Linked DNA regions of Nonomuraea africana. The protein of the gene in region 1 interacts with the protein of each later gene in a pairwise test. Links are inferred from orthologs where the notes say so. Each region holds a gene or a part of one and is shown on either strand. Other genes may lie near its edges.

The links.
Region 2: the proteins of rsfS (region 1) and H4W81_RS39815 interact in binary tests that used the Escherichia coli proteins (3 or more experiments, as listed by UniProt). The link is inferred for Nonomuraea africana from one-to-one orthologs.

The regions. Positions count from the first base shown.
Region 1 is NZ_JADBEF010000001.1:702,632-705,622, reverse strand. The notes cover bases 311-2,988. They hold rsfS (ribosome silencing factor), read right to left. Parts: upstream 2,009-2,988; coding sequence 1,613-2,008; downstream 311-1,612. Other genes in these bases: H4W81_RS03160 (M48 family metallopeptidase), read left to right, coding at 2,862-2,988; nadD (nicotinate-nucleotide adenylyltransferase), read right to left, coding at 2,155-2,775; H4W81_RS03175 (histidine phosphatase family protein), read right to left, coding at 987-1,616. Also shown: more of H4W81_RS03160, read left to right, coding at 2,989-2,991. UniProt on the Escherichia coli protein: Functions as a ribosomal silencing factor. Interacts with ribosomal protein uL14 (rplN), blocking formation of intersubunit bridge B8.
Region 2 is NZ_JADBEF010000001.1:8,300,484-8,303,796, forward strand. The notes cover bases 259-3,258. They hold H4W81_RS39815 (ATP-binding protein), read right to left. Parts: upstream 2,302-3,258; coding sequence 1,216-2,301; downstream 259-1,215. Other genes in these bases: H4W81_RS39810 (DUF5682 family protein), read right to left, coding at 259-1,213; H4W81_RS39820 (WGR and DUF4132 domain-containing protein), read right to left, coding at 2,298-3,258. In the rest of the region: more of H4W81_RS39810, read right to left, coding at 1-258; more of H4W81_RS39820, read right to left, coding at 3,259-3,313.

The DNA.
Region 1 (2,991 bases):
GTGCACGCCTCGCGCGCGTCTGCACCTATGGGCCGCATGCACATCGTGCACGTGCACGAACCCCGACTACGGAAAGTGATGACCGACGAATTGGCCTTCCCCTTCTAGCGTGGAGATCTGACCTAAGGAGAAGGTTGGGTCGTGGGAGAGACCAGACGCAGGTTCGAGCCGGAGTTCCGGGCGGGCGCGGTCCGCATCGTCCGGGAGACGGGAAAGCCGATTGCGCAGGTCGCGAAGGATCTAGGCATCAACGCGGGCACGCTGGCCAACTGGGTGCAAATGGACCGGCTGGCCCGCGAGCAAGACGCCGGCAGCGGGGAGCTGGCCGAATCCGAGCGGGAGGAGCTCGCCAAGCGCCTACGCGGCATCCGAGACGAACGCGCACGCCTCGAAGCTCAGCTCTCGCGCACCGAACACCCCGACCTCGACAGCGGCCGTACGGCCCTGACCACCGTGCTCGACCTACTCACCAACCCGCGCGACCTGTACGGCATCGCCAGCGAAACGGCCCGTCGTCTGCTCAACCAAGCGTTCTTCCACCGGCTCTACCTCGACACCGACGAGACCGACAACACACCCCGCGTCAGCTCCGACGACCCCACACACCCGCTCGCCCCGATCCTGCACGTCACCAGGGCCGGAAAACGCAAGAGCGGCGGCGTCATCACTGACACCGCCGCTACAAGCACTTCGACGCTACTCGCCACCGCCCTAGAAGAGCCGTGTTCGAGTAACCGCCTTTGGGTGGAGCTAAGGAGACTCGAACTCCTGACCCCCTCCATGCCATGGAGGTGCGCTACCAACTGCGCTATAGCCCCTGGTCACCGCTCCGAGTCCTCCCGTTGCGGCGCTCGCAGAGCATATAACCATCGCTCCCGATTCGCATAATCAAGAGTTCCGCCACCCGTCCGAGCCCGTCCCCCGCCCGTTCACCGGCCGTGCCGCCGAAGACGGCGGCCGGCCCGCGGGAGCCGTCCCGAACCGGGTCAGGAAGCGGACTCGGGGGTGTCGTCGCTGTTGACCGGCTCGGGCAGGGTGCCCGCGTTGTGCTCGAGCAGGCGCCATCCCCTGCGCCCCTCCTCCAGCACCGACCACGAGCAGTTGCCCAGCCCGCCCAGCGCCGACCACAGCTCCTGCGGCAGCCCCAGCAGGTGGGCGATGCCGAGTCGCAGCGCCGCTCCGTGGGAGGCCACCACCAGCAGCCCGTCGCCGTCGAGCTGACCCGCCCAACGGCGCAGCGCCGCCCCGACGCGGTCGGCCACGTCGGGAACCGGCTCGCCGTCGGGCGCCTCCCACGCGACGTACTCGGCCGGCCAGCGAGCGGCGATCTCCTCGCGGGTCAGCCCTTCCCAGGCGCCACCACCACGCTCGCGGAAGTCCTTGTCGACCGAGACGTCGAGCCCCACGATCCCGGCCAGGGCGAGGGCCGTGTCGTTGGCCCTGCGCAGGTCGGACGAGACGATCATCGTGGGGCGGAGCGCCGCCAGCAGCGACGCCGCCCTCGCGGCCTGGGCGATGCCGGTCTCGTCGAGCGGGATGTCGGTGTGGCCCTGAAAGCGGTGCTCGACGTTCCAGAGGGTCTGGCCGTGACGCAGGCAGACGATCCGCTTGCTCACGTACGGGCCCTCTGGGCGGCGGCCCTGGTCACGCCCTCGGGCAGCGCGATGGCGGGGCAGTCCTTCCAGAGGCGCTCCAGCGCGTAGAAGGTGCGGTCCTCTTCATGCTGGACGTGCACGACGATGTCGATGAAGTCGAGGAGCACCCAGCGCCCCTCACGCTCGCCTTCGCGGCGGACCGGCTTGGCGTCGCACTCGATGCGGAGCCTGTCCTCGATCTCATCGACGATGGCGCGCACCTGGCGGTCGTTGGTTGCGGAGCAGAGCAGGAACGCGTCGGTGATGACGAGCTGCTCGCTCACGTCGTAGGCGAGAATGTCGTCGGCCAGCTTGTCGGCGGCGGCCTCGGCCGCGACTCTGACGAGCTGAACGGATCTTTCGGATGCTGTCACGATACGGTTCTGTCCTCCTGTGTGACCACGTGTATACCCCACGCTTACCCTGATAGTATCCCCGGTGGCCGCCAGGCACATGCTCCTGACTTGCGAGCCATCGGTCCAGGGCGCCTTCTCCACCACTCTTCCCTGGTCAGGGCCGTCTATGCGGTGCCCGCCTGGTACAGGCCGCGCTTGCCGATGTACTGCACGATCCCGTCCGGCACGAGGTACCAGATGGGCTCACCCTGCTCCACACGCTGCCTGCACTCGGAGGAGGAGATCGCGAGGGCCGGGATCTCGATCAGGCTGACCTTGCCCTCGGGCAGCCCGGGGTCGCGCAGCGTGTGCCCGGGCCTGGTGCAGCCGACGAAGTGCGCGAGATCGAACAGCTCGGAGGCGTCCTGCCAGTCCAGGATCGCGGCGAGCGCGTCGGCGCCGGTGATGAAGTACAGGTCGGCGTCTGGACCGTAGATCTGCTTGACGTCACGCAGGGTGTCGATGGTGAACGTCGGGCCCGGCCGGTCCACGTCCACCCTGCTCACCGAGAAGCGCGGGTTCGACGCGGTCGCGATGACCGTCATCAGGTACCTGTCCTCGGGCGCCGACACCTCTCTCTCGGCCTTCTGGTACGGCCGGCCCGTCGGCACGAAGACGACCTCGTCGAGGTCGTAGTGGTGGGCCACCTCGCTCGCGGCGACCAGGTGACCGTGGTGGATCGGGTCGAAGGTGCCACCCATGACCCCCACGCGTCGCTTTCCCTGGACCCTGGGCGCGTTCATCATGAAACGGACCCTACGTGGAAGCCGTAACCAACCATTAAGCACCCCCCTTTCTGAGAAACGCGCACCACACCCGCCGCCGACGTAGCATGCCGGACATGACGACCACCCCGGATCGCAGCCGCGTGCAACTGCCCGGCATCTCGTCCCGTGCCTACGAACACCCCGCAGACCGGTCCGCTCTGGTCGCTCTGCGCAAGCTCAGCGGGTTCGACACGG
Region 2 (3,313 bases), 7.6 Mb from region 1 along the record:
GCTCGCTGTCGGCCTCCTTGCCAAGGTCAAGGCGTACCTCGCCGGAGCCGTCCAGCCCGTAGCGGCTCAGTTGCTCGACAACGGCGTGGACCAGCGGCGGCAGCGGAGTCGACGCGTGCAGCCGGCCGACCCGGTCACCGCTGAGCGCCGCAACCATCTCCACGATCACGGGATGGCTGCCGGCCTGCATCCGGCCGCGGGTCGCCCAGGGCAGCGGAGCCTCGAGCGCCTCGCTGACCAGCGCACTGGCCAGGCCGTCCAGCACGTCGACCCTGGCCGGATGCCGGTGGCCACGCACCAGCGCCAGACCGTCCGCGGTGGCCCGAGCGGCGATCAGGTCCGCGGTGGACACCGACTGGTGCCGTGCGCGCAGCCGTACCGTCACCGCCTCGGTGAGCTTGCGGGCGGCCGCGCGGGGACCGGACTCCCATAGGTGCTGGTAATAACCCGGCGACGGCATGCCCGACTGGTAGCCGTCGAAGGCGTCCAGCCGCCGGAACGAGTACGGCACCAGATAGCTGCCGACGACCGCGTCGGCGGGTGGTTCCGGCAGCCCCGGCCAGGTCCGGTCGCCTTGCTCGGCCAGCCGGATCAGTGCGGGGCGGTGGAAGCCGCCGGTGACCACGGCGACCGGCCGGTCGCCGGCGTCGGCGAGCGCGGCCCGGATCCACTGCGCCATGTACGCCTCGCGGGCCATGTCGTCAGGGCCGGGCTGCGCGTCGCCGCGCACCAGGTCGAAGTAGGTGGCCAGCCGTTCGGCCAGCCCGTCGGCGGGCTCCATCTCGAACAGGTGGTCCCACAGCGCGTCCACATTGTCGACGGCGAAGGTACGGCACAGCCGCTGGGTAACCTCGGCGTAGCGGCCCTCGGCGTCGGCGTAGCGGTTGCGCACCTCGGCCAGCGCCGGGTGCCAGGCGGGCAGGTCAATGAAACGCAGCTCGGCGCCGACGGCGCGCCCCGCGGTCAGCGCCGTCCACTCCGGGGAGTACTCGCACAGCGGCGCCCACGAGCCGTGCCGGCGCTGGGCGTCGCGGTAACTGGTGTACACCGCGACCGGCAGCTTATGCCCCAGCATCAGCTCCTCGAGCCGGCGGTTCATGTCGGCCGGGCCCTCGACCAGCACGTACGCCGGCCGCAGCGCCGTGATGGTGTCGGCGACCAGCCGTGCGCAGGCGGGGCTGTGGTGCCGCACGCCGAGGAAGGTGGCAGCCATCGTCAGCCCGGCAGCAGGTGACGGGCCTCGTACAGGTCCCGCCACTGGTCGCCGCGCCGCCCGGCGGCCTGCTGCTCCAGGTACCTGCGGAGTTTGGCCAGATCCTCCGGACTGTCCTTGGCCGCCGTGCCGGCCAGGCACGACACCAAGTCGGCCGCGGTGCCAGGCTCGCCGCGCAGGAACCAGCCGCGCAGCCCGACGGCGTGCGCGACCGAGACGGCCTCGGCGGTGCTCATCACCCCCGACAACCGGTCGGTGGCGTCACCCCGCAGGGTCTGTCCCTGGCGCAGCTCCCGGAACGCGGTGACCAGAACCTCCAGCACATCGCGTCGCGGCGGCGCGCCGACTCCGGAGCGCTCCAGGAGCGCTGTGGCCTCCGCCTCCACCAGCGACAGCTCGGTGTCGAAGTCGGCGATCGGAAAGACGGTCTCGAAGTTGAAGCGCCGCTTGAGCGCGGCGCTCATCTCGTTGACGCCACGGTCGCGGGTGTTGGCGGTGGCGATGACGGTGAAGCCCTCCCGAGCGAACACCATCGCCTCCGGGCCGGTCAGCTCCGGGACCGCGAGCACCCGGTCCGACAGCGGCGACAGCAGGCAGTCCTGCACCTCAAGCGGGCACCGGGTGATCTCCTCGAAGCGCACCACCTTGCCCTCGGCCATGCCGCGTAGCAGCGGAGCAGCCACCAGCGACCGAGTCGACGGCCCCTCGGCGACCAGCAACGCATAGTTCCACGAGTACTTGATCTGATCCTCGGTGGTGGCCGCACCGCCCTGGATGGTGAGCGTCGACGTGCCGCTGACCGCCGCGGCGAGCAGCTCCGACAGCAGCGACTTCGCCGTGCCCGGCTCACCGACCAGCATCAGCCCACGGTTGGTCGCGAGCGTCACCAGGGCACGGTCGATCAGTGACGGGTCGCCGACGAACTTACGGCTGACGCCCAGTCTCTCGTCGCCGATGACGAAGCGCCGGGCGGCTCGCAGGCTCAACGCCCAGCCCGGCGGCCGGTCACCGTCGTCGCTGTCACGCAGCCGGGCCAGCTCGTCGGCGTAACGCACTTCGGCCGGAGGCCGCTGGACGTGGTCGTTCATCGGATGAGCTCCTGCAGGTCTCGCATGATCTCGGAGGCGGTGATGGGATCGAGGCCGTCGAAGTCCTGCTTGGAGACCACTAGGGTCTGTTCGGGTTCCACGTCGATGTAGCCGATGGCGACGCCCGGATCGAGGCCGATCGTGACGGTCTTGCCACCGGGCACGTCCCGCTCGATCCACCCCTGCCAACCGGCATCCTGCGGATCGCCACGCCGCCAGCCGCGCCGCTCCAGGCCGAGCACCCGGCCGGTCGGGATCTTGGCGAACTGCTCTGTGTCGAAGTCCTCGGCCGAGGTGTATACCTCCCGACCCAGCTGCGGGAACGGCTGCAGGATCTCGTAGTCGGCGAACACCTCCGCCCAGGGGCTCAGCGTCTCTCCCAGTTCCAGCGGGTGTACCAGCCCGATGGCCACGTCGTCCGGCAAGGTCAGCGTCTCGTCCTCGACGTCGGCGAAACTGCGGTCCTCGGCGACCCGCAGCGCGCCGAGCAGCTTGCCCGAGGAGTCGTAGTAGCCCCACACCAGGCGCCGCACGATGTGCCACAGCAGCGGGTGGCCGACGAGCAGCCGCGTGAACTCCTCGACGCTCCAGCGTCGCTGCTGCACCATCGCCTGCTCCAGCCGGCTGATGTTGTCGGCGGCCACGGTGCGGACGTCCTTCTTCAGCCCGGCAAAGCGCTGGTAGGCCGCCGGCGCCAGCTCCGCGTCGTCCTTGGCACCCGGCTTGGGCAGGCTCTTCAACCGCTTGCCGCCGACGTCGACGACATAGGGCTTGAGCTGCTCGTCGAAGCCGACGACGAACTGCCTGCCGCCGTAGTCGAGGGTCAGGCTGCCGTCGGCGGCCAAGCCGAAGTCCGGCACCAGCCGGTCGGCCAGCTCCTGGGGCTGCAGGCCCAGCTGCGCGGCAACCTCGGCCATCTTCTGCTGAGCCCGGTTCCTGAGCCCGCTGAACTTGACCTTCTCGGCGATTCCGTGGAGGTGCATCAGCGCGACCTCGGTCCCGAGAGCGGCCA